Regions from separate parts of the Leisingera thetidis genome, predicted to be linked through region 1. Evidence: riboswitches for the same ligand, from Rfam matches in the RefSeq annotation. Region 1 holds a riboswitch; the other holds the start of a gene.
What was found. A riboswitch is a leader RNA that binds a small molecule or an ion and turns the genes downstream of it on or off. The one in region 1 is predicted to bind thiamine pyrophosphate.
Positions count from the first base shown of each region.

Region 2: linked by a shared signal. The riboswitch ahead of thiB (thiamine ABC transporter substrate binding subunit) and the one ahead of thiC (phosphomethylpyrimidine synthase ThiC) in region 1 are both predicted to bind thiamine pyrophosphate.

Region 1 covers NZ_CP109787.1:1,156,168-1,171,808, reverse strand. Annotated here, with positions in the region: gene OKQ63_RS05590 (NnrU family protein) at 1-558, opposite strand, end outside; gene OKQ63_RS05585 (ABC transporter permease) at 680-2,716, opposite strand; gene OKQ63_RS05580 (quaternary amine ABC transporter ATP-binding protein) at 2,716-3,753, opposite strand; gene OKQ63_RS05575 (ABC transporter substrate-binding protein) at 3,779-4,744, opposite strand; gene OKQ63_RS05570 (ABC transporter substrate-binding protein) at 5,131-6,099, opposite strand; gene bioC (malonyl-ACP O-methyltransferase BioC) at 6,283-7,086, opposite strand; gene OKQ63_RS05560 (pimeloyl-ACP methyl esterase BioG family protein) at 7,086-7,700, opposite strand; gene bioA (adenosylmethionine--8-amino-7-oxononanoate transaminase) at 7,703-9,001, opposite strand; gene bioD (dethiobiotin synthase) at 8,998-9,675, opposite strand; gene OKQ63_RS05545 (8-amino-7-oxononanoate synthase) at 9,672-10,811, opposite strand; gene bioB (biotin synthase BioB) at 10,811-11,788, opposite strand; TPP riboswitch at 12,002-12,130, shown strand; gene thiC (phosphomethylpyrimidine synthase ThiC) at 12,257-14,083, shown strand; gene OKQ63_RS05530 (FAD-dependent oxidoreductase) at 14,080-15,048, shown strand; gene thiS (sulfur carrier protein ThiS) at 15,017-15,214, shown strand; gene OKQ63_RS05520 (thiazole synthase) at 15,216-15,641, shown strand, end outside.
Region 2 covers NZ_CP109787.1:4,085,529-4,101,169, reverse strand. Annotated here, with positions in the region: gene dxs (1-deoxy-D-xylulose-5-phosphate synthase) at 1-324, opposite strand, end outside; gene OKQ63_RS19750 (polyprenyl synthetase family protein) at 376-1,260, opposite strand; gene OKQ63_RS19745 (exodeoxyribonuclease VII small subunit) at 1,264-1,506, opposite strand; gene OKQ63_RS19740 (histone deacetylase family protein) at 1,503-2,429, opposite strand; gene OKQ63_RS19735 (response regulator) at 2,510-3,211, opposite strand; gene OKQ63_RS19730 (MarR family winged helix-turn-helix transcriptional regulator) at 3,208-3,720, opposite strand; gene OKQ63_RS19725 (branched-chain amino acid aminotransferase) at 3,883-4,749, shown strand; gene OKQ63_RS26175 (hypothetical protein) at 5,463-5,657, shown strand; gene OKQ63_RS19715 (LysR substrate-binding domain-containing protein) at 5,730-6,566, opposite strand; partial or broken gene OKQ63_RS19710 (SDR family oxidoreductase) at 6,663-7,366, shown strand; gene OKQ63_RS19705 (DUF6552 family protein) at 7,356-7,610, shown strand; gene OKQ63_RS19700 (DMT family transporter) at 7,618-8,553, opposite strand; gene OKQ63_RS19695 (malonate--CoA ligase) at 8,649-10,151, shown strand; gene OKQ63_RS19690 (cation efflux transmembrane domain-containing protein) at 10,167-10,805, opposite strand; gene OKQ63_RS19685 (MerR family transcriptional regulator) at 10,879-11,295, shown strand; gene aroC (chorismate synthase) at 11,367-12,467, opposite strand; TPP riboswitch at 12,700-12,791, shown strand; gene thiB (thiamine ABC transporter substrate binding subunit) at 12,824-13,801, shown strand; gene OKQ63_RS19670 (thiamine/thiamine pyrophosphate ABC transporter permease ThiP) at 13,777-15,333, shown strand; gene OKQ63_RS19665 (thiamine ABC transporter ATP-binding protein) at 15,320-15,641, shown strand, end outside.

The DNA.
Region 1 (15,641 bases):
CAGCAGGTTCAGCCGCGCGGTATTGCGGCTGAGGCGGGTCCATTCGCCCGGCCCCATCCGGCGCTGCGTGCGGCGGTCGATCAGCGCCATGCCCATCCAGGCAAAGCCCGCAAACAGCCCGAACAGGATCACATGGGCGAGGTCGCCATTGGCCAGCAGATGCGCCCCGCCCCACAGCGCCATGGCCGCCAGCAGCGGATGGCGGCTGACCGCCAGGATACCGGGATCATCCGGATCAAAGGCGCGCAGGCCCAGCCCGCCAAAGCTGAACGGGTTCTGCCGCATCATCCCCGCGACCGCCAGCAGGCAGGCCAAGGGCATCACCAGGAGCGGCGCCCAGCGGAACCCCTCCCAAGAGGGCAGCACGCCGACATAAGGCGCCCGCGCCGCCGCCGCCACCAGCCAGGCCAGGATCATCAGCGACAGCAGGCTGTAGGCGATGACATAGCCCCGCAGCCCCAGGCGGGCGACCAGCCAGGGCCGCACCGGCGGGCGCACCGGGATGGCATGGCTCGCCAGGAACAGCATCAGCGCTGCGGTGAATTCAAGCCAGCCCATCGTGTCACTCCTGTTATAGATCAGTCTGTTTTGCAGCTATAGGCGCCACGGCACTGTAAAACGTTGCCCCAGATCAAAAAGGGCGCCGCTGGGGCGCCCTTTTCATCGGATGCAGCGGAGGTCAAAGGCCCAGCGCCTTGCGCCGCTCCTCGGCAAAGCCCTGCACCATGCGGTCGGCAATCAGGGCCAGGATCGCCATTGCCGCCCCGGCAGAGATGCCCAGCCCCACATCCGCCTGCCCCAGCGCCAGATAGATCGACTGGCCCAGACCGGTGGTGCCGATCAGCGCCGCAATCACCAGCATCGCAAAGGCATAGAGGATGGTCTGGTTGAGCCCCAAGAGGATCGACGGCGCCGCATAAGGCGCACGGATGTCCTTGAGCATCTGCCAGCGGGTCGCGCCCGAGGCCGTCGCCGCCTCGACCATCTCGTCCGGGGTCGAGACCAGCCCGTGCCGGGTGTAGCGGATCATCGGCACGATGGCATAGGCGATGATCGCCAGAAACGCCGAGAACTCGCCGATCTGGAACACCATCAGCACCGGGATCAGAAAGACGAACAGCGGGATCGTCTGCAGCATGTCGCAGATCGGGCGCACCAGGCGCCACACACCCGGCGACACCGCAGAGGCCAGGCCGATGGCACCGCCCATCATGGCGCAGGCAAAGACCGCGGCACCGGAGAGGTACAGCGACAGCAGCGCCCGCTCCCACAGGCCCGACAGCAGGATGGTGCCCAGCAGGACCACTGTCAGGATCGCCAGCCCGCGCCCGCCCGCGACCCAGGCCAGCGCGCCTGCCCCCACCAGCACAAACGGCCAGGGCAGCTGCGAGATGCCGGTTTCCAGCATGCCCGCCGCAATCAGCAGCATCACACCCGGCGCCAGCTGGCCGCGCAGCGCCAGGACCATGCCCGCCGCAGCGCCCGCCGCAAACAGGCCGAGGCTCATCGCCGGGGTCCAGGCAAAGCCCCAGGTGAACGGCAGCACCGCCTGGTCCAGCCCGATGCGGACCGGCAGCAGCACATAGAACATCACATTGTTCTTGAGCGCCGTCAGCGCGCCGGCATTGGCCGTGGTGAAGGCCGACAGCCCCCGGTCGACACTGTCCGCCAGCGGGTTGAACAGCGCATGGGCACCGGGCTGCTGAAGGCTGCTCCAGAACGCAGCACTCACCGCCGCACCAAGGGCGAGAATGGCCCAGGCGACGCGCGCATCGTGCTTTTCGCGCCGGTCCTCGGTCAGGGTGCCGCTCATCCGGTCGATCAGGATGGCAAAGATCACGATCACCAGGCCGGCCAGCAGGCTTTGGCCGAACTGCGCCTTGCGCATGGTCAGAAGGACTTCCCAGCCGATGTCGTCAAAGCCGCCGATCACCGCCGCGATGATCACCATCGACAGCGCCGCCATCAGGCATTGGTTCACCCCCACCATGATCTGCTGCCCGGCCGAGGGGATCTCGCATTGAAACAGCTGCTGCAGACGGGTTCCCCCGGCCATGATGGCGGCTTCCTTGATCTCGGGCTCCACCCGTTCCAGCCCCAGCAGCACGTTGCGGGCCATCGGCGGCGCGGCATAGATGGCGGAGGCAATCAGACCCACCACGGGGCCAAAGCCGAACAGCACCAGCAGCGGCGTCAGATACGCAAAGGTCGGCACTGTCTGCATGATGTCCAGTACCGCCTGCACCGGCTGGCGGATGCGGGGGTATTCGTTGGCGAGGATGCCGATACCGCCGCCGATGACCAGCGCCAGCGGTACCGAGACGGCCACCAATGCCAGCGTGTTCATGCTTTCGGGCCAATACCCCGACGCCAGAACAAAGCCCAGCCCGATGACCGCCATCAGCGCCATCCGCACCCCGCCCAGGGTCCAGGCCAGCGCCGTGGCGGCGCAGATGACCAGCGGCCAGGGCGTGTGGCTCAGCACGAAGTTCGCCGCTTCCATCGGGTAGAACATCAGCGCCGAGAAGCCGCGCGCGGTGGGTTTGATCAGCGCCAGGAACCACTCCATCCCGGCCCCCGCCCAATCGGTTGCGGGCAGCACCCAGGCGGCGGGGAATTTCACCAGCCAGGGCAGGCTGCTTTCCAGCAGCAGGCACAAGGCTCCGACCGCCGCCGCCAGCAGCGCCGCGACGGACCCTTTGGACAGACCAGCCATCACGCCTGCTCCACCTGCAGCGCCGCCGCCAGGTCGGCCGGGTTCACGACGCCAACGAGCTTGCCCTCGGGCGTGCGCACCGGCACCGGCTCATAAAGCTCCATGCAGCGCGCCAGGGCGGCATCCAGTGTCATGTCCTGGCGCAGTCCGGGATCGTCGGCGCCATAGACCAGCCCCTCGCCCGTCTGCATCACCGAGGCGACGCAGGCGTGGCGGCCCTTGGCCACGTCCTTGGAGAACTCGCGCACGTAATCGTCGGCCGGGCGCAGCACGATGTCCGCCGGCGTGCCGATCTGCACAATCCTGCCGTCGCGCATGATGGCGATGCGGTCGGCCAGCTTGAGCGCCTCGTTGATGTCATGGGTGATGAAAACGATGGTGGTCTTCAGCTTGGCCTGGATCTCGAGGAATTCGTCCTGCAACTGGCGCCGGATCAGCGGGTCCAGCGCCGAGAACGGTTCATCCAGGAACCAGACCGAGCAATCCGCCACCAGCGAGCGGGCAATGCCGACGCGCTGGCGCTGGCCGCCGGACAGCTCGCGCGGGTAATGGCCCTCGCGCCCGTCGAGACCGACCAGTTCGATCACCTCCTGCGCCTTGGCCAGCCGCTGTTTCTTCTTCACCCCCTGCACCCGCAAGGGATAGGCGACGTTTTCCGCCACCGTCATATGCGGGAACAGGCCGAAGTGCTGGAACACCATGCCCAGCTTCTTGCGCCTGAGCTCGATCAGCCGCCTGGGGCTGGCCGCGACGATGTTTTCGCCATCGATGCGGATCTCGCCGCCGGTTGCGTGCAGCAGATGCGAAATGCAGCGGATCAGAGTGGACTTGCCGGAGCCGGACAGCCCCATGATCACAAACAGCTCGCCCTCCTTCACATCGAACGAGACGTCCTGCACCGCCGGGACCAGCCCCTTGCCGCGCAGTTCCTGTGCTGCCGCTTCGGAAGTTTCGTGCCGCGGCAGCGCCTCTTTCAAGGCGCTGTCTGCACTGTTGCCAAACACCTGCCAGACATTCCGGCAGGTGATGGCTGGCATCTCAGAGCCACTCACCGGGGTTGGCTCACTTGGTGGCGGCGTCGACAACCGGGCGCCACTTGCCCTCATTAGCGGCCATCCATTCGGCGACCACCTCTTCGACCTTGCCGCCGTCCACGTCGACCGCGCCCATCATCGGCTGCTGGTCCTCAACCGCCAGGGTATAGTTCGACAGGATCTCATAGGCCGCAGGCCAGGTTTCCTCCATGCCGGACCAGGCCGCCTTGAAGATGCGCGACGGCGAGAAGTCGCAGTCGTTCACCGCATCCGGGTTCGGGCCCCAGGCCGGGTCGGAGAAGCAGGCGTCCTCGCCCGGCGGCAGGTCGACGAATTTCACGTCATAGGCCGACATCGCCCAATGCGGCTGCCAGAAGGTGATCAAGAGCGGCGTCTTGCGCTCGGTGGCGGCGCGCAGCTCGACGATCAAGGCTGCTTCGGAGCCCGCAGGCACCGCCTTGAACGGCAGCCCCAGCCCGGTCATCCGGTCCGCACCCGGCGTGCCCCAGTCGGCAGGGTAATCCACCAGGCGGCCTTCGGGCAGGGTTTCCGCGGTGGCAAACTGCATCGCGCAGTCCTTCAGCGCCTCCCAGGCCGGCAGGCCGGGGCAGATTTCGGCCACATGCGCCGGATAGGCGATGCCTTCGCGCGCATTCAGCTCCAGATCGCCCAGTTCGACCACGGTGCCTTCGTCGATTTTCTTGGCGTATTCATCCGAGACGTTCGACGACCAGATTTCCAGCGTTGCGTGGATGTCGCCGTCCGCAATGGCCTGGAACTGGTTCATCATCCCGGCCGAGACGTACTCCACCTCATAGCCCGCGGCCTTCAGCATCCCGCCGGCAATATGGGTGGTGACATGCTGGCCGGTCCATTCGTTCACCGCCAGCTTGATCGGCGTGCCGGTGTCGCCCAGCTCAGCCGCCGAGGCAATGCCCGCGGCAACCGTCATCGATGCGGCGCCCAGCGCCAGCGCATATCCCTTGAAGTTCATCCTTCTACTCCCTGTCATTGTTCTGGCGCCGCCCATTGTCCGGCTTGGCGCGTCTTTTGGAACCCGGCGGTTCATGGCACCTGTCTGGCCTCAAGGCCGGTCTTGTTGTTGTCAGCAGGTGCCGATGGCCCAAGTGTGGCCGGGGATAATGCAAGTATTGGAACATATTGCGACGCTTTGTCGAGAGAATGCGGCGCAAAACGCGAATTATTTGAATTGACGGTTCAAGTTTTTGTCCAAACAGACAAGTTCCGGAATCACCCGGCCCGCCAGCCCCGCCGCCTTACCGCGGCGCCGCACCCGGCTGCAAGCCGGATGCCGCAGAACAAAAACAGCGCCCCCGCCCGGCGGAAGCGCTGCAATCGAATTCTCATGCCTGTGCCGGATCAGGAGCGGCCCTTGCCGGTGGCCTCCTCGACAACCGGCATCCACTTGGCCCGGTTCACCGCCAGCCAGCCGCGGGCAGCCCCCTGCGGGGTTTCGCCGCGGACATCGACCAGCCCGATCAGCGGCTGCTGGTCCCAGATGCTCAGCTGATAGTTTTTCAGGATCTCATAGGCCGCGGGCCAGCGGTCCTTGAAGCCGGTCCAGCTCGCCTTGACCACGCCGCCGCGGTAAAAGTCGCAATCGCCGGTGGCCTTGGGGTTCGGGCCCCAGGACGGGTCGGTGTAGCAGGCCGGCTCCGGCTTGGGCAGGCGCACGAATTGCAGCGCATAGGAGGACATCGCCCAATGCGGCGCCCAGAAGGTGGCAATCACCGGGCGCTTTTCCCGGTAGGCGTTCTGGAATTCCTCGATCATCGCGGCCTCGGACTCGGCGGCGACCACGTCAAACGGCAGGTCCAGCGCCCGGATCCGGTCCGCCCCGGGCGCGCCCCAGGACTCCGGGTAGGCCAGATAGACGCCCCGCTTGCCCTTGCCGTCCGCCGAGAAGATGCCGGCACAGTCGCGCAGCGCCTCCCAATTGGGCAGGCCCGGGCACATCTGCGCCACATAGGGCGGGTAAACCACCCCATTCCGCGCATCCAGCCCCATATCGCCCAGCTCCTCCACACGTCCGCCGTCGCGGGCGGCGTAGTAGTCCTCCGGGCTGCTGGTGGTCCAGACCTCCATCATGGCATGGGTTTCGCCCCTGCCGATCTCCTCATAAATGGCGGCCTGATCCCCTTCCACATATTCGACCTTGTAGCCCGCATGCTCCAGCATGCCGCCGGCGATATAGGTCGACAGATGCTGGCCGGTCCAGTTCTCCAGCGAGAGCCGGATCGGCGTCTCCACATCCCCCATGTCGGCGGCTTCTACGGCCCCCGAAACCGCCAGCGCCGCCAGCGCTGCCGCAAACGCTTTGATTGTCATTGGCGTCACTCCCGTACTGCCAGTCTTCCCAGATGCTGCGCACTGGCACAGCCCTGGCTCCGGCATAGCAGGGGGACCTTGAAAAAGATTAACACAGGGCGGAAACAGCCCGTCCGGCAGCCCGGAAAAAACCTAAAACTTTCCGCAAGAGCGGCATTCCCGGCGGCCGTGCCGCCCTGCCCGTCAGCCGGTCTTGCGCGCCGCCAGCAGCACGGGGTCATAGGTCAGCGGCAGCCGCCCGTCGCGGCCGAACTGCGCCCGGTAGGCCGCTTCGAAGTCCCGCAGCCGCCTGCGGCTCCAGCTGTGCTGGGCATGGCCGTTCACGCCGGTCTGGCGCAGATGCTTCAGCAGCTCCAGCGCGGTGCCGAATTCCAGCACCGCCGGGCGCTGTTCGATGGCAAGGATCTCCATGCTCTCCGGCAGCACCGCCCGCCACTCGGCGGCATCCAGGTAGCTCGGCGCCGCCGCCGCCGAGCCCAGCGCCGCCAGCTCGCGGAACTGGCCGCGGCCAAAGCCCGAAAGTGCCAGCCAGCCGCCGGGTTTCAGCCGCGCTGCCAGCCGCGCGGTCAGCGCCGGCAGGTCCGGGATCCATTGAACGGTCGAGGCCGAGGCGATCAGATCCAGATCCTGCGGCAGCGGCAGGGTTTCGATCGGGCCGGGTTCAAACCGGGCCTGCGCGGGCACCGTGCCGTCCAGGGCCCGCAATGCGCATGCCGCCTCCGGCACCAGGTCATTCAGGATCAGGCTGCCTGTCTCAAACCGCTGCAGCAGCTGCCGGGTCAGATGGCCGGTGCCGCAGCCGAATTCCAGTGCCGCTCCGATCTGCCGGGGGGCCCCCTGCGCCTGCAGCATCCCGGCCAGCCGTGCCGCAATATCCGCCTGCACCGAAGCGCTGCGGTGATAGCTGTCCAGCCCGCGGCGGAAACTCTGGCGGATGCGGCCCTGGTCCGGGTGAGGCCGAATGTGCGGAAACGCCATGTCTTTCATCAGAACAGTGCCTCCCAATCCGCGAACCGGTCAAACGGCGCATGCGGCGCCTCGATATAAGAGACATTCTGCCCCGCCCAGGCACGGGTCAGGTTTGCCGGCGGAAAGATCTTGTCGCCGGAGCTGATCCAGACCCGGTCGAACCGCATCCGCGGCGCGTCCCCGCGCTGCTCCACCGCCAGCAGCTCGGTCCGGCGCGCCTCCACATCCAGCATCTCCGTTTCCTGCGGAGCGCCGAAGACACGGGCCAGAAACTGCTGGAATGCGTCCGGGCTCAGTGTTTCCATTGTCCGGCGGAAGACCGCAGGCGGGATGCCCGCGCCGCGGTTCACCGGCTGCAGGCTGCCATTCACCGCCGCCTTGCGCTGGAACGGATCAGGGCGCCCCTGCTGCCAGTGGGCATAGGCCGCCACGCCAAAGGACCAGGCCAGCAAGCGCACGCGCTCATAGCCGGACAGATCCGGCAGTTCGGCGTTCAAACCGGTGTAATCGCCGGCAAACAGCACGTCCTGCGGCCCGGCCAGGTGCCGGAACACCTCCGGCCCCACGGCCCAGCCCCCGAAGACCACGATGGCCTCGGATGCGCTGTCCTGTTTGAGCCAGCGGAAGTCCATTCTTACAGCTCCCGCGCCAGCCGCAGCATGCCTGCGGTGATTTCGCTCAGCTGATCCGGCGAGGTGATGAACGGCGGCATCGTGTAGATGTTGCAGCCGAAGGGGCGCAGGAACACGCCCATCTCATGCGCGCGGGCATGCGCCTCATCGGCCGAGACCCGGTGCTTCATCTCGATCACCCCGATGGCGCCCAGAACCCGCACATCCCGGACATTGGGCAGATCGCGTGCCGGGGCCAGCTCCGCCGCCATCTGCTCCCCGATCGCCGCCACCGTGCCGCGCCAGTCCTGCCCGGTCAGCAGATCCAGCGAGGCCTTGGCCGCGGCGCAGGCCAGCGGGTTGCCCATGTAGGTCGGGCCGTGCATGAACAGGCCGGGATTGCCGCCGCCGATGCCCTCCGCCACGCGGTCATTGGTCATGGTGCAGGCGAATGAGATATGGCCGCCGGTCAGCCCCTTGCCGAGACAGATGATATCCGGCTCGACGCTGCAGAACCCGGTGGCGAACAGCTCCCCCGTGCGGCCGAAGCCGGTGGCGATCTCGTCAAAGATCAGCAGGATGCCCAGCTCGTCGCACAGGGCGCGGGCCTGATTGAGGTATTCAGGGTGGTAGAAATACATGCCGCCGGTGCCCTGCACGACGGGCTCCAGGATGAAGGCGGCGATCTTCTGCGCGTTGGCTTCCAGCACCCGGCGCAACTCGCCCAGCCCGTTCCGGGCCGGATCGTCCACCCAGCCCTCGTGGATGCGGACCGGCGGGCGGGACACGAAATGCTGCACGCTCAGCGCGCCCTGGAACAGGTGGTGCATGCCGGTGTCGGGGTCGCAGACGCTCATCGCCTTCCAGGTGTCGCCGTGATAGCCGGAGCGGATGGTGGCGAACTGCTGCCGCTGCGGCTGGCCGATGGCATGCTGGTACTGCACCGCCATTTTCATCGCCACCTCGACCGAGACCGATCCCGAGTCGCAGTAGAAGATGCGGCGCAGGCTGTCCGGCGTGATCTCCAGCAGCTTGCGGCCCAGGTCGATGGCCGGATCATGGGTCAGCCCGCCGAACATCACATGCGGAAGGGTGTCTAGCTGGTCATGAATCGCCTTGGTGATCGCCGGGTTCCTGTGGCCGTGCATCATGCACCACCACGACGACATGGCGTCGATCAGCCTTGTGCCGTCGTCCAGCGTGATATGCACGCCCTCGCTCTCCTTCACCACAAAGGTCGGGCCGGGCTTGGCCACATTGGTGTAAGGGTGCCAGAGGTGCTGCTGGTCGAACTCCAGCTGGGTGAGGCCGGATGCGCTCATGCCAGCGCCTCCCGGATCAGGTCGAGATGGATGTTTTCGGCAAAGGCCTCGGCCAGGGCTTCCGATTCCCTGCGCGGCTGCGGAGTGCCGCTGTCGCTGCCGGAGCCGGACGCGATCCGCAGCGCTTCGATATACGGCAGCCGCCCCAGATGCGCCACATGGGCGAACTGGCAGATGGTCTCCTCCACCTCCGGCTCCGGGTTGCCGATGAAGACCACGCCGACCACCGCGCAGCCCGCATCGCGCAGCGCCTTCAGCGACAGGAGTGTGTGATTGATCGTTCCCAGCTGGGTGCGCGCGCACAGGATCACCGGCTTGTCCCAGCGGGCAAAGAGATCCAGATACAGTTCCCTGCGGTTCAGGGGCACCATCAGGCCGCCGGCGCCCTCGGCCACCAGCACGCCCTCCACTTGCGGCAGCTCCAGCGTCTCCGGGTCGATCTCCACCCCTTCGGCCTCGGCCGACAGATGCGGCGAGGCGGGCAGTTTCAGCAAGTACCCTTCGGGCAGCGCCGGGCGGCCGGACAGGCGCGAGACGATCTGGCTGTCGGTCTCCTCCTCCAGCCCCGATTGCACCGGCTTCCAGTAGGTCGCGTCCAGCGCCTGCACCAGTCCTGCGGAGAAGATGGTCTTGCCGATGCCTGTATCGGTCCCGGTCACGATCAGCGCGCTCATGTCCTTGCCTCCATTTCCCGGGCGAGGTCGGTGAACATCGCGGTGATGACCTCCAGCCCTGTATTCAAAGTAACAGACAGCCGCAGCCGCGAGGTGCCGCGCGGCACCGTCGGCGGGCGGATGCCGCGGATGTCATAGCCGTGGCCCTGCATCCGGGAGGCCAGCGCCATCGTGCGCTTGTCATCGCCGATCACCACCGGCAGGATCTGGCTGTGAAAGCCGTCCAGCCCGCACAGGCGCCCGGCCTCGGCTTGTGCGTGGCTGATCCCCTCCCACGCCTGTTCGCGCCGGGCCGGATTGTCCTGCAGCTCGCGCAGCGCCGCCCTCACCAGCGCCGCATTCAGCGGCGACGGAGCGGTCGCAAAGATAAACCCGCGCGCCTTGTTGATCAGCGTTTCGATCAGCACCCGCTGGCCGCAGATCAGCGCGCCGGAAACGCCCAGCGCCTTGCCGCAGGTGTGCAGGGACAATACGTTGGGGCGGTGCGCGATCCCGTGCGCCAGCCCCCGGCCCAGATCGCCGAACACGCCTGAGGAATGCGCCTCGTCCACCACCAGCACGGCGCCCTCCGCATCGGCCAGCGCCATCAGCGGCGCCAATGGCGCCAGATCGCCGTCCATCGAATAGACCGCCTCTACCGCGATCCAGACCTGCCCCGTGCCGCCGGACGTGCGCCAGCCCTGCAGCACCCGCGCCGCATCCTTCGCGTCACCATGGGCAAAGCTGCGGGTGTCAGCCCGGCCCAGCCGCATCCCGTCATGGGTGCTGGCGTGGATCAGCGCGTCATAAAGCACCAGATCCCCCTGCTGCGGCAGGGCGGAGAAGATCGCCTGATTGGCGTTGAAGCCGCCGCCCATGAACAGAGCCGCTTCGGTGCCGAAGAACGCCGCCGCCTCGGCCTCCAGCCGCTGGTGTTCCGCGTCATTGCCGCGCAAGAGGCGCGAGCCGCCCGCGCCCACCGGCACGCCGCGCGCAAGCGCGTCCGCGGCAGCGGCGCGCAGCACATCGCTGCCCGCCAGCCCCAGATAGTCGTTGGAGGCAAAGTCATGCCCGTCCCGCGGCATCAGCTGCCGGTAGCGCCCGCGGCTGCGCAGCGCTTCCAGCGATATTTCATGCCTGGGGAAGGCGCCCGCCATCAGCGGCTGCCGTCGCAGCCCACGGCCATCGCGGTGATGCCCAGACGGTCGAACAGCTGCTGGTCCTTGTCCTCTTCCGGGTTGTCCGCGGTCAGCAGGGTGTCGCCGACAAAGATCGAGTTGGCACCGGCAAAGAAGCACATCGCCTGCATCTCGTCCGACATGTCAGTGCGGCCAGCGGACAGGCGCACATGGGACTTCGGCATCAGGATGCGGGCCAGAGCCACGGAACGGACGAATTCGATCGGATCCAGTTTTTCGACATTGGCGAGCGGCGTGTCGGCGATCGGGATCAGCATGTTGACCGGCACCGAATCCGGATGCGCCTCCAGCGTGGCAAGCGCCAGCATCATATCGATGCGGTCCAGCTGTTTCTCACCCATGCCGACGATGCCGCCGGAGCAGACCTTGATGCCTGCCTCGCGCACCCGGTTCAGGGTGTCGATCCGATCCGCGAAGGTGCGGGTAGTGATGATCTCGGAGTAGTAGCGCTCGGACGTGTCGATGTTGTGGTTGTAGTAGTCGAGGCCGGCATCGCGCAGGCGGAACACCTGTTCCTCGTCCAGCATGCCGAGCGTCATGCAGGTTTCCATGCCCAGATCCTTGACCCCCTGCACCATCGCCTCCAGCGCCGCCATGTCGCGGTCCTTGGGCGAGCGCCAGGCGGCGCCCATGCAGTAGCGGGTGGCGCCGCCTTCCTTGGCTTTCTTTGCCTCGGCGATCACCCGCTGCACCTCGATCAGCTTGGAGGCCGACAGCTGCGCGCCGTTGCGCGCCGACTGAGAGCAATAGGCGCAGTCTTCGGCGCAGCCGCCGGTCTTGATGCTGAGGAGCTTGGATTTCTGCACCTGGTTGGGATCGAAATACTGCCGGTGCACAGAGTGCGCCTGAAACAGCAAGTCCATGAAAGGCTTGTTGTAAATCTCTTCCGCTTCCTCGCGGGTCCAGTCGGTGCGGATGGGTGCAGCGTCCAGCATGCTGTCTCCTGTTCTCGTATACCTGTCGGCCATGCGCGGATGGCGTTGCCGATTTTATAGATAATTCACCCGCCCCCGATCAAGCACCAAAGCTGCAATGCAGCGATTTGCGCGGAAATGCCGCCGATAAGGCCAGTATCAAACTGATCTTAACGCCAAAAAATAATCTACAAAGATTCCGGTTGACGCACCCCCTGCGCCTCCCCTAGCCCTATGGCTACGCAGGGGAGTCCCGCCCAAGGGACTGAGAGGCGTTCAGGTGCGGGGCAACCCGTACCGGCGGCGCGACCCTTTGAACCTGACCCAGTTGACACTGGCGTAGGAAGCTAGGAGCGTCCATTGCTCCCCTTGGGGGCAACCGTTTGAAGCGGGCGCTTTCCGGTCAAGCAGGCCCCTTGCGCCTGCCGGTTTCCCAGCCAAAACTCATCTGGTGTCTTTTCTGAGTTTACGGCTTTGAGGAGCACCAAAATGAACGTCCCCAACCCCAAGATCACACCCAAAGTCACGGTGGGCGCCCTGCCCGCGTCGCGCAAGATCTATGTCGCAGGCGAGGTCCACAAGGACATCCGCGTGCCGATGCGGGAAATCTCCACCCACCCCACCGCAGGCGAAGCGCCGCTGCCGGTCTATGACAGCTCCGGCCCCTACACCGACCCGGAGGTGCTGACCGACATCCGCCAGGGCCTGCCGGGCTTGCGCCGCGACTGGATCCTTGCCCGCGGCGATGTTGAGGAATACCAGGGCCGCGATGTGAAGCCGGAGGACAACGGCTTTGTCGAGGGCGACCGGCTGGTGCCGGAATTCCCGGTGAAGCCCGCCCCCTTGCGCGGCAAGAACGGCGCCGCGCCGACCCAGCTGGCCTATGCCCGCGCCGGCATCATTACGCCCGAGATGGAATACGTCGCGATCCGCGAGAACCAGCTGCGCGAGCTGTCGCCCTGCCACGGCAAACGCGACGGCAACGACTTCGGCGCCAACATCCCCGACTACGTGACGCCGGAATTCGTGCGGTCCGAGATTGCCGCAGGCCGCGCCATCATCCCGGCCAACATCAACCACCCGGAAATCGAGCCGATGATCATCGGCCGCAACTTCCTGGTGAAGATCAACGCCAACATGGGCACCTCCGCCGTCACCTCCTCGATGGAAGAGGAAGTCGACAAGCTGGTCTGGGCGATCCGCTGGGGTGCTGACACGGTGATGGACCTGTCGACAGGCCGCAACATCCACAACACCCGCGAATGGATCGTGCGCAACTCTCCCGTGCCGATCGGCACCGTGCCGATCTACCAGGCGCTGGAAAAGGTCAATGGCATCGCCGAGGACCTGACCTGGGAAGTGTTCCGCGACACGCTGATCGAGCAAGCGGAACAGGGCGTGGATTACTTCACCATCCATGCTGGCGTGCGGCTGCACATGGTGCCGATGACGGTGAACCGGGTGACCGGCATCGTGTCGCGCGGCGGCTCGATCATGGCCAAGTGGTGCCTGCATCACCACAAGGAATCGTTCCTCTACGAGCATTTCGAGGAAATCTGCGACATCTGCCGCCAGTATGATGTCAGCTTCTCGCTGGGCGACGGCCTGCGTCCCGGCTCCATCGCCGACGCCAACGACGAGGCGCAGTTTGCCGAGCTGGAAACCCTGGGCGAGCTGACCAGGATCGCCTGGGCCAAGGATTGCCAGGTGATGATCGAAGGGCCGGGCCATGTCGCCATGCACAAGATCAAGGAAAACATGGACAAGCAGCTGGAGTGCTGCCACGAAGCGCCGTTCTACACGCTTGGGCCGCTGACCACCGACATCGCGCCGGGCTATGACCACATCACCAGCGGTATCGGGGCGGCGATGATCGGCTGGTTCGGCTGCGCGATGCTGTGTTACGTCACCCCCAAGGAGCACCTGGGCCTGCCCGACCGCGATGACGTGAAAACCGGGGTGATCACCTACAAGATCGCGGCCCATGCAGCCGACCTAGCCAAGGGTCTGCCGGGGGCGCAGCGCCGCGACGATGCGCTGTCCCGCGCCCGGTTCGAGTTCCGCTGGGAAGATCAGTTCAACCTGTCGCTGGACCCGGAGACCGCGCGCGAGTTCCACGACCAGACCCTGCCCAAGCAGGCCCATAAGGTGGCACATTTCTGCTCCATGTGCGGGCCGAAGTTCTGTTCGATGCGGATCAGCCACGACATCCGCGCCGAGGCGCAGAAAGAGGGCATGGAGGCGATGGCCGCCAAGTTCCGCGAGGGCGGCGAGCTGTATGTGCCTGCGGCCGAGGCTGCGGAGCCGGCGGAATGATCACCATTGCCGGGGCCGGCGTGGCCGGCCTCGCCAGCGCCTATGAGCTGGCCCGCAGGGGTCTGGCGGTGACCATCTATGAGACCGGGGAGGCTCCGGACGACAACCCCTGTTCCTGGTTCGCGGGCGGCATGCTCGCGCCCTGGTGCGAGGGAGAAACCGCCGATCCGCAGGTGGTGCGGCTGGGCGCCGGGGCCATCGCCTGGTGGGAGCAGGTGACCAACGTGGTCAAGCGCGGCACGCTGGTGGTGGCGCCGCCGCGCGACGCCGCCGAGCTCACCCGTTTTGCCCGCCGTACCGCCAGCCACCGCACGGTAGGTGCAGATGAGATCGCGGCGCTGGAACCATCCCTTGCCGGGCGGTTCCAGAAGGGGCTGTTCTTTGCGGAGGAAGCCCATCTCGATCCGCGCCGCGCGCTGCGCGACCTTGCCCGCGCAGTGCAGAACCTAGGCGTGCAGATCCGCTATGGCACCCCGGCCCCGGATCAGGTGGATGTCGATTGCCGCGGCATGGCAGCCGGCCTCCCGGGGCTGCGCCCGGTGCGCGGCGAAATGGCGGTGATCGAGGCGCCGGATGTGGAGATCACCCGGACCCTCCGCCTGCTGCACCCGCGCATTCCCGTCTATCTGGTGCCGCGCGGCGGCGGCATCTACATGATCGGCGCCACCATGGTCGAAAGCAGCTCCTGGCGGCCGATCACCGTGCGCTCGCTGCTGGAACTGCTGAGCGCCGCCTTTGCCCTGCATCCCGGGCTGGGCGAGGCCAGCGTGATCGAGACCGGTGCCGGTCTTCGCCCCGCCTATGCCGACAATGTGCCGCGGCTTACCCACCGCGGCGACACCACCCATGTGAACGGGCTTTACCGCCACGGCTTCCTCCTGGCCCCTGCCCTCGCCAAGGAACTCGCCGCGCAACTTTGTCAGGACCATAACCATGCAGATCACCGTGAATGCACAACCGCATGAGATCACCAGCAATACGTTGGATGCCGCCTTGATCGAACTGGGGTTCGCCAGCCCCGCCGTCGCCACCGCCGTGAATGGCGCATTCGTGGCGCGCGGCAAACGGGCCGAAACCCCGCTGGCCGAGGGCGACCGGCTGGAAGTGCTGGCGCCGATGCAGGGAGGCTGAGATGCAATTCTACGGAACAGAGATCGCCTCGCGGCTGCTGCTGGGCACCGCGCAGTATCCGTCGCCTGCCATTTTGGCGGAAGCTGTGAAATCCAGCGGCACCGGGATTCTCACCGTGTCCCTGCGCCGCGAGACCGCCGATGGCTCCGGTGCCGGCTTCTGGGACGGGCTGCGGCAGAGCGGCTGCCGGATCCTGCCCAATACGGCCGGCTGCCATTCGGTGCAGGAGGCGGTGACCACCGCCCATATGGCGCGCGAGCTGTTTGATACGCCCTGGATCAAACTGGAGGTGATCGGCCATGCCGACACTCTGCAGCCGGATGTGTTCGGGCTGGTGGAAGCGGCGCGGATCCTGAGCGATGAAGGCTTCCAGGTCTTCCCCTACACCACCGATGATCTGGTTGTGGGCGGCAAGCTGCTGGAGGCG
Region 2 (15,641 bases), 1.4 Mb from region 1:
TTTGGTGAATCCGCTGAGGCCGTCCTTCATCCGAAGGGTGCGGATGCGGTCACGGCGTCCGGTGAGAATCTTGTGCGGGTAGCACTGGTGGGAGACATCCCAGATCACCTTGTCCCGCGGCGTGTCAAAGACCGCGTGCAGCGCGGTGGTCAGCTCCACCACGCCGAGGCCCGCGCCCAGATGGCCGCCGGTGACGGAGACTGCGGCGATGGTTTCCTGCCGCAATTCCTGCGCCACCTGCACCAGCTGCGCATCGGTCAGCCCCTTCAGGTCCGCCGGGCGCGTGATCTGGTCCAGAAGCGGGGTATTGGGCCGGTCGGGCATGGTGTCTCCTTGGGCTGCGCCGGGCAGGGAGCCGGGGCGTGGCGCGCGGGGTTAGCTGTCGCGCGCAATAACGAAACGCGCGGCTTCCTTCAAGGTTGCAGCCGCCTCGCCATAAGGGGACAGCGCGGCGCAAGCTTCCGCGCAGAGATCCTTTGCGCGGGCTTTTGCCTCAGCCAGCCCCAGCAGCGAGACAAAGGTTGCCTTGCCGGCATCGGCATCCTTGCGCACGGCCTTGCCAACCTTTGCGGCATCGCCTTCCACATCCAAGATGTCGTCGGCAATCTGGAAGGCAAGGCCCAAGGCCCGTGCGTATTGCCGCAGCGGGGCGGAATCGCTGCCCGCCAGCACCGCGCCGGCGGTGGCGGACCATTCGATCAGGCAGCCGGTCTTGCGGCCTTGCAGCCGGGTGATCTGGTCCAGCGTCAGCGGCCCGGCGGCGGTTTCCGCAGCGATGTCCAGCATCTGGCCCGAGACCATGCCGTCCTTGCCGGAGGATTGCGCCAGACCGCGGATCAGGGACAGTGCATGCGGGCCGACCTTGGGGTCCGCCAGCAATTCAAAGGCAAAACTTTGCAGGCTGTCGCCGGCCAGAACCGCCATCGCCTCATCCCATTTCCGGTGCAGGGTGGGCTGGCCGCGGCGCAGGTCGTCGTCGTCCATGCAGGGCAGGTCGTCATGCACCAATGAATAGGCGTGGATGCATTCGATGGCGAGCGCGGCCTCGATGGCGGCCCCCTGTGGCACGCTATGCAACCGGGCGCTCTCCAGCACCAGGAAGCCGCGCAGCATCTTGCCGCCGGAAACGGCATAACGCATGGCGGCGTGCAGATCGTCGCTGCCCGCCAGCCGCATTTCCATATGTGCGCGGATGCGGGCCTGTGCGTCCTTCAGCGCATCATCAAAGGGGCGTGTTCGGGCTTCGGCTTCGGCACTCATGGCTTATCCGGCGTCCAGCGGCTGGGTGCCTGTCGGGGTGCCGTTGGCATCCAGCGAGATGGCGGCGACCTTTTCCTCGGCGCGCTTCAGCTCATCCTCGCAGCGTTTCTTCAGGGCTGCGCCCCGTTCATAGAGCGCAATCGAGGCGTCAAGCGCCACGTCGCCGCGTTCCAGCTGGTCCACCACGCCTTCCAGCTCGCGCATCGCCTGTTCAAAGCTCATCTGGTCTACGGGGGTCTCAGTCATGCCGGTGCCTTCATCAATTCTTCCACATGCGCGCGCGTTGCGGCGGCCAGCGCGTTCAGATCATATCCGCCTTCCAAAGTCGAGACGATACGGCCCCCGCAGAGCTCACTTGCGAGTTTGCACAGTTCCGCGGTGATCCAGGCGAAATCCGCGGTGGCCCAGTTCAGGCTGGCGAGCGGGTCGTCCTGATGGGCGTCAAAGCCGGCAGAGATGATGACCAGCTCCGGCTTGAAGGCGCGCAGGCGGGGAAAGGCCTGGGTTTCATAGGCAGACTGCATTTCCGCCCGGCCCGACCCCGGCGCCAGCGGCATGTTGAGGATATTACCGTGGGCACCGTCCTCTTCCGGGCGGCCCGATCCGGGCCACAGCGGCATCTGCTGGCTGGTGATCACCAGGGCGCGCGGCTCGTCCCACAGCAGGTCCTGGGTGCCGTTGCCGTGATGCACGTCGAAATCCACCACTGCGACGCGGCTCAGGCCGTGATGGTCCAGCGCGTGTTTGGCCGCGAGCGCCGCATTGCCGAACAGGCAGAAGCCCATGGCGGTATCGGTCTCGGCGTGGTGCCCCGGCGGGCGGACCGCGGCAAAGGCGTTCTGCACGTCGCCGCCCAGCACCATATCGACGCCGCGCACCACCGCGCCGGCCGCGCGGAAGGCCGCATCCAGCGAGCCGGGGGACATGAAGGTGTCGCCATCGATCTGGACCCAGCCCTCGGCCGGGGAGGCCTTGCGCAGATCTGCGAGATAGGAGGCCGGGTGGATGCGCAGGATGTCATCTTCGGCGGCCATCGGTGCGGTGACCCGTTTCAGGTCCAAGGGCTCCAGCGCGTGCAGGATGTGTTCCAGGCGTGCGACCTGTTCGGGGTGTCCGTCCGGTGTCACGTGAGACAAGCAGTCTGCGTGGGTAATCAAAGCGGTTGCCATAAAGATCCCCTGTTCATCTGGCTGAAAATATCCCTGCCGGAGGCTTGAAACCGCCGCACAGCGGCTCCCGGCCTGTCAGCTCAGTCCGGCGCCAGCATATAGCCCGCGCCGCGCACCGTCTGCAGGTATTGCGGCTGTTTCGGGTTCGGTTCTATCTTGCGGCGCAGGCGGGTGATCTGCACATCCACCGCCCGTTCCTGCGCCTGGCCACGGTCGCGGCCCAGATCCTCGACCAGCTTGGTGCGGGAGACCGGCTCGCCGGGCTGGGTCGAGAAGATCTTCATCAGCTGGCTTTCAGTGCCGGTGAGGCGGATCAGCTCATCGCCCTGCCACATTTCGCCGCGTTCGATGTCATAGCGGATGGCACCCAGGTGCAGAACCTTTGGGGCGCTTTCCTGCGCCACGGTGTCTGGCATCCTGCGCAGGATCGCATTGACCCGCAGCAGAAGCTCCTTGGGCTCAAAGGGCTTGGGCAGGTAGTCATCCGCGCCGGCCTCCAGCCCGGCGATCCTGTCCTCAGTGTCACCCTTGGCGGTCAGCAGCAGGATCGGGGTGGTCATGGTTTCGCGCAAAGAGGTGGTCAGTGAAATGCCGTCTTCTCCAGGCATCATCACATCCATGATGATCAGGTCGAATTCCAGTCCCGCCAGCACCCGGCGGGCATGGGCGGCATCGCGCGCCGCAGTCACCAGAAACCCGGAACGCATCAGGAACTTCTTCAGCAGGCCGCGGATGCGCTCGTCATCATCCACAATCAGCAGATGGGCATCGTTCGTGCTCATGCACCGGTTTCCCTCAGCTTGGCATAGGCGCGGCGCATGTCGGCATCCATCATCGCCTCTAGCACCTTCTTGAAGCCCTGCACTGCCTCGGGGCCGGCATCCTTGTAGGCCGCCCGCATCCGGGCGCGCTGGGCGTCCGACAGGGTCGCCTCCAGCGCTGCGCCCTGATCGGTCAGGTAGAGATGCCGCTCGCGCTTGTCCAGCTCGCCGACCTTGCTTTCCACCAGACCGTCGCCGATCAGCGTGCGCAGCACCCGGTTCAGCGACTGTTTCGTGACTCCCAGAATGCTGAGGAGGTTGTTGACTGTTGTGCCGGGCGAGCGGTTGATGAAGTGGATCGCCCGGTGATGCGCCCGGCCATAGGACAGTTCTGCCAGGATCCGGTCCGGATCGGCGGTAAAGCCGCGGTAGGCAAAAAACATTGCCTCAATCCCCTGGCGCAGCTGCTCATCGGTCAGAAACAGCAGGCTTTCACCGCCGTATCCCTGCCCTGTCCGGCCTTCAGGCATTTGGTGCCCCCTCGTCTGTCCTGGCGGCCAGTTTATGTCAGTGTTGTTGACATTCCAAGGGTGAAGATGTATCGAATCGCAGCTTTGACGCAATATTATGTCCGCTCCGGTCATAATTGGCGCAATAAATGGAAATCCCGCAGAGTTTCAGGAGGGTGCGGCATGGCAGGTTATGACGACCGCGACGGTGTGATCTGGATGGATGGGGAGCTGGTCGATTGGCGGGATGCCAAGGTGCATATCCTGACCCATGCGATGCATTATGCTTCCTCGGTGTTCGAAGGGGAACGCGCCTACAACGGCAAGATCTTCAAAAGCCGCGAGCATTCCGTGCGCCTGATCGCCTCGGCCGAGGCGCTGGACATGCCGATGCCCTACACGGTGGAGCAGATCGAGGCAGCCAAGGAAGAGGCGCTGAAAGCCTCCGGCCTGCAGGACGCCTATGTGCGGGCGCTGGTGTGGCGGGGTTCGGGCGAGGACATGGGGGTGGCTTCGGCCGCCAACCCGGTGCGGATGGCGGTCGCAGTCTGGGGCTGGGGCGCCTATTACGGCGATGCCAAGATGCAGGGCGCCAAATTGGCGATTGCCGAGTGGAAACGCCCGTCGCCGGAAACCATTCCGGTCCACGCCAAAGCCGCCGGACTTTACATGATCTGCACCATCTCCAAGCACAAGGCGGCGGCGCAGGGCTGCTCGGACGCGCTGTTCATGGATTACCGCGGCTATGTGGCCGAGGCCACCGGTGCCAACATCTTCTTTGTGAAGGGGGGCGAGGTTCACACTCCGCTGCCGGATTGCTTTTTGAACGGCATCACCCGCCAGACCGTGATCGGCATGCTCAAGGACAAGGGCATCACCGTGCACGAACGCCACATCATGCCGGAAGAGATGGAAGAGTTCGAGCAGTGCTGGCTAACCGGCACCGCCGCCGAGGTGACCCCGGTCGGCGAAATCGGCCCCTACAAGTTCGAAGTCGGCGCTCTGACCCGCGAGATCGCCGAGGACTACGAAAAGCTGGTCCGCTCGTAAGCGAACGCCCTTACTTTCCTTACTGGATTGAAAACCCCCGCCTTCGTGCGGGGGTTTTCTTTGCAGGAGTTGCCATCTGATTGTCACTGCGGATAGCGGCCGATCTCTATTCCCTGCACTTTTCCCGGTACTGCTCCCTGGTTTGGCAAATGGCTTATTAACCATTCCGGGGCAAGCTGCGCGCTGGTGCCCGCAATGGCGGAACGGGTATGCGCTGGACCTGAGCATTGCCTATGTGGGTTATTATGACCTGAGCCGCCGCCTGTATTGGCGGTGACCTGATTGCGCTGAAGCTGTCGGAGGTGCTGTTTGGCCAGGCGATCCGCGCCTGTCTTGAGCGTTGAAGGTCAAGCTGCCCGGTGCTGGCGGGCGTACCGCTATGCCTCCGAGGCGGCTTTTTCCCGCGTGTTCCGCAATCAGGTGGGCATGTTACCATCGGCCTACCGGCAGCTGTACAAGACTGCCTGAACGGCTGCGCCCTCCTTCGTTTTAACGATTTGCAGGATTTACGGGAGGACCGGAAATTCACTGTCCGGTCTGAGCAAGCCGTTCTGGGGCCATTACTGCGAACCGCGGTCTAGATGCCCTCAGTTGCAAGGGCCTGACCAAGCCTCTCTGTTTTGTGGCCCGCACCATCCATGCCTGTCTCGACTGCCCGTGGCCATCGCCCTGATGGGATTGTCCTGCCTGCTGGGCCTGGGTGGAAGCAATCATTGGCGTTTTGGCTGCTGGTGGGGACCGGCATCGCCGCCTTTACTCTGACGGTGCTGACCGGCCACCACCTCGGCCTGATCCGGGTGCTGCCCTGCAAGCTTCTTCTGACCGTCGACCTGATTGCCGGCCTCGCTTTCCTGGCGGAGCTTATTGTCTTTGGTTTTGCCGGGTGGATGCGGTCTTTTAGTGGCTGAATGGGGCTGTTGCAGTGGCGGAGATCTCGCTCAGCGCGCCGGAAGAAACTGAAACGGCCCTCCGTCTGAGCTCTATTGGCGCAGCAGCCAGTCCACCACTGCCTTGGACCGGCCCTGTGCGCTGGGCCACAGCACGTAAAACCCCTGATCCTCCAGCCGCGGCGCCTGCCACAGGATCTCCAGCGGCTGGCTGCCCAGGAATATGCGCGGCACCAGTGCGATACCCTGGCCGTTCACGGCCGCATCCATCGCCAGCGCTGTCTGGTTGAATTGCAGGACCCGACCGACTGCTGTGAGCCCCTCCTGCCGCAGCAGAAGGTCCCAGTGCCTGTGCCCGTCCTGGATCAGTGTGTGCCGGGCCAGGTCTGCCAGTTCCAAGGTTTTGTCCCGTGTTAGAGCCGAATCCGGCCGGGCCACAGCCACCAGGTCCACCAGCGACAGCAGAACAGAATTCAGCCCGCTGTCCTGCGGCTTGCTGCCTTGGCGGATGGCAATGTCGATGCCGTCCCGCTTGAAATCTGTCAGGCTCTCCTCTGCCACCACCCGCAGGTCGATATCGGGATGTGCGGCCTCGAACTCCGGCAGCCTCGGCACCAGCCATTTCGATGCAAAGGAGGGCGGCACCGACAGCGTCACCCGCTGTACCGCCGGTGCCAGCTTGTCTGTTGCCCCGCGGATCAGCGCCAGCGCTTGGCTCACCGGCGTGTGGTAGCTGCGCCCGGTATCGGTCAGTGTCAGCCCGCGTGCGTGGCGGTGGAACAGCTTGTGCCCCAGATCCGCCTCCAGCCGGCGCACTTGCTGAGCCACTGCGCCTTGGGTCAGGTGCAGTTCCTCTGCCGCGCGGCCGAAATTCAGATGGCGGGCGGCGGCATCGAACATTCGCAATGCATTGAGGTTGGGCAGGCGCATCAGATCCTAGCCAGTAGTTTTTCTGCAGTCTGGCGCGATGAGACATGATTGGTCAAGCGCGCCCTTGTCCGCCATCCTGGGAGCAAGCAAAGGAGTATGCAGATGACCAAAGTCGCACTTTTCACCGCTGCAGGCAGCGGCATGGGCGCGGAAGCCGCCCGCCACCTTCATGAACAAGGGTATGAGGTCGCCATCCTCTCCTCCTCGGGCAAAGGCGAGGCCCTGGCGCAGGAACTGGGCGGGGTGGGGTATACCGGCTCTAACCAAGAGCAAATGGACCTGCAGGCGCTGGTGGACAAGGCGATGGACCGATGGGGCGGATCGACGTTCTGGTCAATTCCGCGGGTCACGGACCCAAAGGCGACATCATGGAAATCAGCGATGACGACTGGCATCTGGGAATGGAATACTACCTTATGAACGTGATCCGCCCCACCCGGCTGGTGGCGCCGGTCATGGCGGCGCAGGGCAAGGGGGCGATCATCAACATCTCCACATTTGCGGTGTTTGAGCCGGATCCGCTGTTTCCTACCTCTGGTGTGTTCCGGGCCGGGCTTGCCAGCTTTACCAAGCTGTTTGCTGACAAATTCGCGGCCCAAGGCGTGCGGATGAACAACGTGCTGCCGGGCTTTATCGACAGCCTGCCCGAAACCGAAGACCGCAAGGCGCGCATCCCGATGGGGCGCTACGGCTCTGCGCGCGAGGTTTCGGCGCTGATTGCCTATCTGGCCTCGGATGATGCCGCCTATACCACTGGCCAGAACATCCGCGTGGACGGGGGACTGACCCGTGCAGTCTGATGTCCGGACCCTGCCAGGCGCTGTCGCGGTCAACCCGGCCTTCGTTCTGAAATGGGCCGCGTCGATCATCCAGATCCTCGGCTATTCCGCGACTGCTTGGGGGCTGCATCCTTGGAACATATATATGTTCCTGGCCGGACTCACTGGCTGGTTCCTGGTTGGGGTTCTGTGGAACGACAGGGCGATCATGCTGATCCATGTGGTGGCGCTTGGCGCGATGATTGCGGGCTTGTGGTCCAGTTAGAGCCTGTTTATCCACCCTTCGGGTCAATCAGCGGCTTCGCCTTGCCGCGCCGCAGGCCGAGCCGGTGCTCGCGCCAAATCACCAGTACATTGCCGGCAATCACCAGCGCAGCACCCGCCAGCATCACCAGTGTCGGCCATTCATCGAACCAGACGTAACCGATGATGATTGCAAAGATCATCGAGGCGTAGTCATAAGGCGCCAGCATCGAGGCCGGGGCAAACCGGTAGGACGAGGTAACCAGGATCTGGGCCACACCGCCGACCAGCCCGGCACTGATCAGCAGCGCGGCCGTTTGCGGATCTGGCATCACCCAGCCGAAAGGCGCGGTCAACAGCGCCAGCCCGGACGCGGTCAGCGAGAAGTAGAATACGATCGCTGCGGTGTGCTCGGACTGCACCATGCGGCGGATGTGGATCTGCACGAATCCTCGGGCGACCGTAGCGCCGACCACAAGCAGCACGCCCAGCATCGCGCCATTTTCCAGATCGCCGCCCAGCCGCGGCCAGATCATGATCAGCACCCCCAGAAGCCCGATGGCCACCGCCGATATCCGCACCAGCCGGATGGTTTCCCCCAGGAACATTGCTGCCAGGATCAGGGTAAAGATCGGTGTCGCATAGCCAATAGCGGTGACTTCGGGCAGCGGCAGCAGCGCCAGTCCCATGAAGGTCATGCCCATCGCCGAAGTGCCGACCAGCCCGCGCCACACGTGAAACATCGGTTTCTTGGTGATCAGCCCGTGCCGCAGCTCTCCGCGCGCGGCCAGCCACGCCACGATAACCGGGATCGCAAAGAAGGAGCGGAAGAACACTGCCTCCCCCGCAGGCACAGTTTCAGAAGTGGCTTTGATGATCCCGGACAGCGCGGTGAACAGCGCGATGGCGGTCACTTTCAGCAGGACCGCCAGCACAGGCCGATGCGATGTTAAGGATTTCGCCATGGCGCGACCCTGCGCCCAAGCGCCGCAAAGATCAATGGCTTGATTTCGGCGGGCCGAGGCGCGCAAATGGCGCCGCCAGAACAAGGAGTCCGCCAATGTATGACGCCAATCACCTGATCCGCCAGTTGCGCGAATCCTCCCTGGGGCGCGAGGTGGATGTCTTTGCCCGGCTTCCCGGCGGCGGCACGGTGACCTTTGGCGCGCTGTTTGCGGGGGCAGAGCGGATGGCGGCGGCGCTGGCGGGCCAAGGCGTGCAGCCGGGAGACCGGGTGGCGTTTCAGGTTCAGAAAACCATTCAGGCAATTGAAGCTTACCTGGGCACGGTGATGGCCGGCGGTATCTTCCTGCCCTTGAACACTGCCTATACCGGGCCGGAGGTTGCTTATTTTGTGGGCGACGCAACGCCCCGGGTGGTGGTCTGCGATCCTGCACGGCTGGCGGAGATCAGTGCCATCTCAGGGAAGGCGGAGGTGCTGACACTGGATGCGGCGGGGCAGGGATCCTTGCGTGATCTGTCGGATGGCCAGTCGGGGTTTGAACCTGTTTCTCGGCAGGCGGGTGATCTGGCGGCGATCCTTTACACCTCCGGCACCACCGGCCGCTCAAAAGGCGCGATGCTAAGCCATGACAATCTGGCCTCCAATTCGCTGACTTTGCGGGACTATTGGCGGTTCACCAAGGACGACGTGCTGATCCATGCGCTGCCGATCTTCCACACCCACGGGCTGTTTGTGGCAACCAATGTGGCGCTGTTTGCAGGCGCCCAGGTGGTGTTTCTGCCGGGCTTTGATGCGGATGCCATCCTGGAAGCCATGCCCTCGGCCACTGCGCTGATGGGGGTGCCGACCTTCTACACTCGCTTGCTGGCGGAAGAGCGGCTGACCCGGGAGCGTGCAGCGAATATGCGTCTGTTCATTTCCGGTTCTGCGCCCTTGCTGGTGGACACCCATGAGCAATGGGAGGCGCGTACTGGCCACCGCATTCTGGAACGCTACGGGATGACCGAAACCAATATGAGCACGTCGAACCCCTACGATGGAGACCGCCGGGCCGGCACGGTCGGTGTTCCGCTGCCAGGAGTGGAGGCGCGGGTGATGCTGGACCGTGCCGAAGTGCCGCCAGGGGACATTGGTGTGCTGGAGGTGCGCGGGCCGAATGTATTCAAGGGATACTGGCAGATGCCGGAGAAAACCGCCGAGGAGCTGAGGCCGGATGGCTGGTTCGTCACCGGTGATATGGCGAAAACCGATGCGGATGGATACGTCACGATCGTCGGGCGAGAGAAGGACCTGATCATCACTGGCGGCTTCAACGTCTATCCCAAGGAAGTGGAAAGCCTGATCGACGATCTGCCTGGCGTGCTGGAATGCGCGGTGATCGGCGTGCCGCATCCCGACTTCGGCGAGGGCGTGGTGGCCGTGGTGGTGCCGGAAGGAAAGGGCACCAGTGGCGAGGCCATCAAAGCGGCGCTTTCCGGCCACCTGGCCAAGTTCAAGCAGCCCAAGGAAATCATCCTGCTGGACGCGCTGCCGCGCAACACTATGGGCAAAGTGCAGAAGAAAGCCCTGCGCGAAGAATACGCAGGGCTGTTTGTTTAAGGGATCTCTATGCCCTCAGTGCTGATGAGCCGCTGTGCGCGTCTCTTCCTCGCGTCTTTCACGGACCGCTTGCACCAGGATCTGGAAGGCAGAACTGAGGAAAAGCCCGGCCATGATCCCCGCCACAATCAGGTCCGGCCAACCGGTGCCCGTACCCCAGACTCCCAGCGCCGCAAACATCACCGCCACATTGCCGATCGCATCATTGCGCGAACACAGCCAGACCGAGCGCACGTTGGCATCGCCGTCCTTGTAGCGTGCCAGGATCAGCACCGAGATCAGGTTGGCCGCCAGCGCCATGAAGCCGATCACGCCCATGATATGCGCCTGCGGCACACCGACGTAGAACACCTGATAAGCGGTGGAGCCGAACACCCATAGCCCCATCAGCAGCAGGCTGATGCCCTTGCCCAGTGCCGCTAGCGCCCGGGTGCGCAGGGTGGCACCGATCACTGCCAGCGAGATACCATAAGTCAGCGCATCGCCCAGAAAGTCCAGCGCGTCCGCCTTCAGCGCCTGGCTGCCGGATAGCTGGCCCGCGCCCATTTCCACCGCGAACATGCCTGCGTTGATGGCGATCACCAGCCAAAGCCTGCGTTTGTAGTCCGCAGATACCCCGTCAAACCGGGCGTTGTGGTTGCAGCAGCCTGCCATTGCTCTTGTCCTCATTCCTGATTCGGGATCAATGTAAGGCCTCTAGTCACTAGAGCATCAAGAGGTCTTGCGCATGTTTTCCATCGGCCAGTTGTCCAAGGCCACCGGGGTCAAGGTCCCGACCATCCGCTACTACGAGGAGATCGGTCTGCTGCCGGAGCCGGGCCGCAATGCCGGCAACCAGCGCCGTTACGGGCAGGATGGCATTGATGCGCTGGGCTTCATCAAACACGCGCGCGATCTCGGGTTTTCGCTGGAGGACATCAGGGCGCTTATGGGGCTGGACGGCAACTTGGGCAATGATTGTGCCGAGGCTGACCGGATTGCCCGCAGTCAGCTGGCCAATGTCCGCGCGCGCATCCGCAAACTGGAACAGCTGGCGGCGGAACTGGAGCGGATCAGCCAACTATGCGACGGCGGCAACGGCGGCTGCTGCAAGGTGCTGACCGCGCTGGGAGACCACAGCCAATGTGCAGGCGAGCATGCGTGACGTCTTTTGCCTGACCTGGGGCAGACGCGGCTGGCAATATTAGGAAATACGCCCTTATCAGAGCCTGCTCCTCAGCCGATCCGGCCCTGGTTTTCGCCAATCTGGCCGCGGTGCAGCAGCAGGTGGTCCAGGATCACGCAGGCCATCATTGCCTCGGCCACAGGCACCGCGCGGATGCCGACGCAGGGGTCGTGGCGGCCCTTGGTGATCACCTCGATGGCGGAGCCGTCCTTGCGGATCGACTTGCGCGGGGTGAGGATCGACGACGTCGGCTTGACGGCAAAGCGCACCACCACGTCCTGGCCGGTGGAAATCCCGCCGAGGATGCCGCCGGCGTGGTTGGAGGAATACTCTACCCCGTCGTCGCCCATGAAGATCTCATCGGCATTTTCCGAGCCTTTCAGCCATGCGGCATTCATGCCCTCGCCGATCTCGACGCCCTTCACCGCGTTGATCGACATCATCGCGGCGGCCAGATCGGTGTCCAGCTTGCCATAGACAGGCGCGCCGATACCGGCGGGGACGCCGCGGGCCACAACCTCGACCACGGCGCCAACCGAGTCATGCGCCTTGCGCAGGCCTTGCAGGTAGTCTTCCCACTCCTGCACGGCGCCCGCATCGGGTATCCAGAAATCATTCTGGTCGATCGCGTCCCAGTCGAACCTGCTGCGGTCGATCTCCAGCTCCCCCATCCGGGTCATGTAGCCCTTGATCTCCAGCTCCGGCACCAGTGCCCTGATTGCTTCACGTGCAACACCGCCCGCAGCCACCCGCGCTGCGGTTTCACGCGCCGAGGAACGCCCGCCGCCGCGGTAGTCGCGGTTGCCGTATTTCTGGAAATAGGTGATGTCGGCATGGCCCGGGCGGAAGGTTTGCGAGATCTCGCCGTAATCCTTGGACCGCTGGTCGGTATTCTCGATCATCAGCTGGATCGGGGTGCCGGTGGACATGCCGTCGAACACGCCCGACAGGATCTTCACCGCATCCGGCTCATTGCGCTGGGTGGTGTTCTTGTTCTGGCCGGGGCGGCGCTTGTCGAGCCACTGCTGCAGCATCTCCGGCTCCAGCGGCACGTTGGGCGGGCAGCCGTCCACGGTGGCGCCAAGTGCGGGCCCGTGGCTCTCGCCCCAGGTGGTGACGCGGAAGAGGTGTCCAAAGCTGTTCATCGACATGCGGCGCGGTCTCCTTTGCGGGACGTGCTTAGCGGGCAGGGGCCTGTCCCTCAAGAGGATTCCTGTGCGGCGGACCGGGCCGGGGGCGCTGCCCCAACCGTTTGCAGCGGCTCCCCCGGGATTTTTTCAGCCAGATGAACAGGGGATCTTTGCCGGCAGCGGTCGGGTTTGCCGAAGCCATAGGCCATGTTTTGAGTTTGGCTTGTGTTTGCTGCGCCTGAGGCATAATGTCCGCGCCACCTCGGGGTGCGCGGCAGCGCTGAGATGACACCCGTTGAACCTGAACCGGATCACACCGGCGGAGGGAAGGTACTGGACAGCCTCCACCCTTGCCCAAAGCCGCAAAGGAGGATGGCATGAAACATCTTGCATTTGCAGCGGGACTGCTCGGCGCATCGGCAGCTTTTGCCGAAACGTCCGAACTGATCGTTTACACCTATGACAGCTTCGTATCCGACTGGGGTCCCGGCCCGGCGGTGGAAAAAGCCTTTGAAGAAGTCTGCGGCTGCGATCTGAAACTGGTGGGCACCGGCGACGGCGCGGCGCTGCTGGCGCGGGTCAAGCTGGAAGGAGAACGCTCGGATGCTGACGTCGTTCTGGGCCTCGACACCAACCTGACCGCGGCGGCCAAGGAAACCGGTCTGTTTGCGGATCACTCGGTCAGCGCCGACTTTGCGCTGCCGGTTGAATGGAATGACGCGACTTTTGTGCCCTATGACTGGGGTTATTTTGCCTTTGTCCACAACGCCGATGCAGCTGCGCCTGCGGACTTCAGGGCGCTGGCCGCCAGCGACCAGAAAATTGTGATTCAGGATCCGCGTTCCTCGACCCCGGGCCTGGGCCTGCTGCTGTGGGTCAAGGCGGCCTATGGCGACGAAGCGCCGGAGATCTGGCGAGGCCTGTCTGATAATGTCGTCACTGTGACCAAGGGCTGGTCGGAGGCCTACGGCATGTTCCTGGAAGGCGAGGCCGACATGGTCCTCTCTTACACCACCTCGCCTGCGTACCACCTGATTGCTGAGGAAGACAGCTCCAAGGCGGCCGCCGCCTTTGACGAGGGCCATTACATGCAGGTGGAAGTGGCCGGCAAGCTGGCGGCCAGCGACCAGCCGGAGCTGGCAGACCAGTTCCTGGCCTTCATGGTGTCGGATGCCTTCCAGTCGATCATTCCGACCACCAATTGGATGTACCCGGCAGTGACCCCGGCAGCGGGCCTTCCGGAAGGTTTCGGCACCCTGATCGCGCCGGAAAAATCCCTGTTGCTGGATGAGACTGAAGCGGCAGACGTGCGGGAGGCGGCGCTGGGCGAATGGCTGGACGCGCTCAGCCATTAAGCGCGTTTTCCGGGGTCAGCGCGGCCCTGCTAGTGGCGGCGCTGATTCTGGGGACCCTTGGCGCTGTGGCGTTCAGGGCAGAGGCCGGAACCGGCCTCGCCGCCAGCGATTGGGCCGCGCTGCAGTTCACGCTGACACAAGCCTGCCTGTCGGCGCTGTTGAGCGTCGGGTTGGCGGTGCCGGTTGCTCGTGCATTGGCCCGGCAGCGGTTTCCGGGGCGGACGCTGCTGGTTGCCCTGCTCGGTGCGCCTTTCATTCTTCCGGTCATCGTGGCAATCCTTGGCTTGCTGGCGGTGTTTGGCCGGGCCGGCTGGCTGAGCGGTTTGCTTGGCCTTTTCGGGCTGGAGCCGGTGCAGATTTACGGATTGCACGGGGTGGTGCTGGCGCATGTTTTCTTCAATCTGCCGCTGGCGACCCGGCTGTTCCTCCAGGGGTGGCAGGAAATTCCGGCAGAGCGTTTCCGACAGGCGGCACAACTGGATGCCGGGCCGCTGGCGATGTGGCGGCTCTTGGAAGGGCCAATGCTGCGGCGGGTGGCGCCCGGGGCTCTGGCCGTTGTCTTTGCCATCAGCCTGTCCAGCTTTGCTGTGGCGCTGACCCTGGGCGGCGGGCCGAGGGCCACCACCATTGAGCTCGCCATCTATCAGGCGTTCCGGTTTGATTTCGATCTTGGCCGCGCTGCGCTGTTGTCCGGGATGCAGCTGCTTCTGACTGGTGCCGCCGCATTGGTGGCGCTGCGGGTGTCGTCAGGAGAGGGCTTTGGCGCCGGCCTTGACCGCGCGGTGCGGCGCTGGGACGGGCAGGGTGCATTGGCGCGCAGCATGGACTGCTTTTGGATTGTCCTTTCCGGCGCCTTTCTGCTGCTGCCGCTGGCGGCGATCGTGCTGGCCGGGCTGCCCGGTGCCGCATCGTTGAATGCGTCCGTCTGGCAGGCCGCAGGGAATTCCATTCTGGTGGCGGCGCTCAGCACAGCCATTCTGCTGATGCTGGCCCTGCCGATGGCGGCTGCAGTTGCTGCGGGGCGGAGCGGCGTGACCGAGCTGTCGGGGATTCTGGGGTTGGCGGCCTCGCCGCTGGTGATCGGCACCGGGCTGTTCATTCTGATCTATCCCATTGCCGACCCGTTTGCGCTGGCACTGCCGGTAACAGCGCTGGTCAATGCGGTGATGGCGCTGCCTTTTGCCATGCGCATCCTGGTGCCGCGGGCACGGGACGTGCTGCGGCGCTACGGGCGCCTGTCGCTGTCGCTGGACATGCAGGGCTGGGCCTTTGTCCGCCGGGTCTACTTGCCCCGGATGCGGGCGCAGACCGGGTTTGCTGCCGGGTTGGCGGCGGCCTTGTCGATGGGGGATCTGGGCGTGGTAGCGCTGTTTGCGGATCCGGAGTTCGCGACGCTGCCCTTGCAGATCTACCGGCTGATGGGAGCCTACCGGATGGAGGCGGCGGCGGGTGCGGCGCTGGTCTTGCTGATGCTCTCGATGGGGGTGTTCTGGATCCTGGACCGCGGAGGGCGCTGGCATGCTGAGGCTTGAGAATTGCCGGATCATGAATGGCGGCTTTGCCGTGGAGGCCGATCTGGAGATAGCGCCGGGTGCCTGTGTGGCGGTGATCGGGCCTTCAGGTGCCGGGAAGTCGACACTGGTTGAGGCCGTTGCCGGATTTTTGCCGCTCGCACGCGGACGGATCAGCTTGAATGGTGCGGATCTGAGCGGCCTGCAGCCGGGCAAGAGGCCGATTGCGATGCTGTTTCAGGACGGCAACCTGTTTCCGCATCTGACCGTGGCACAGAATGTTGCGCTGGGAGTGAGTGCCAATCTGCGGCTGGCGGAGGCGGACTGGC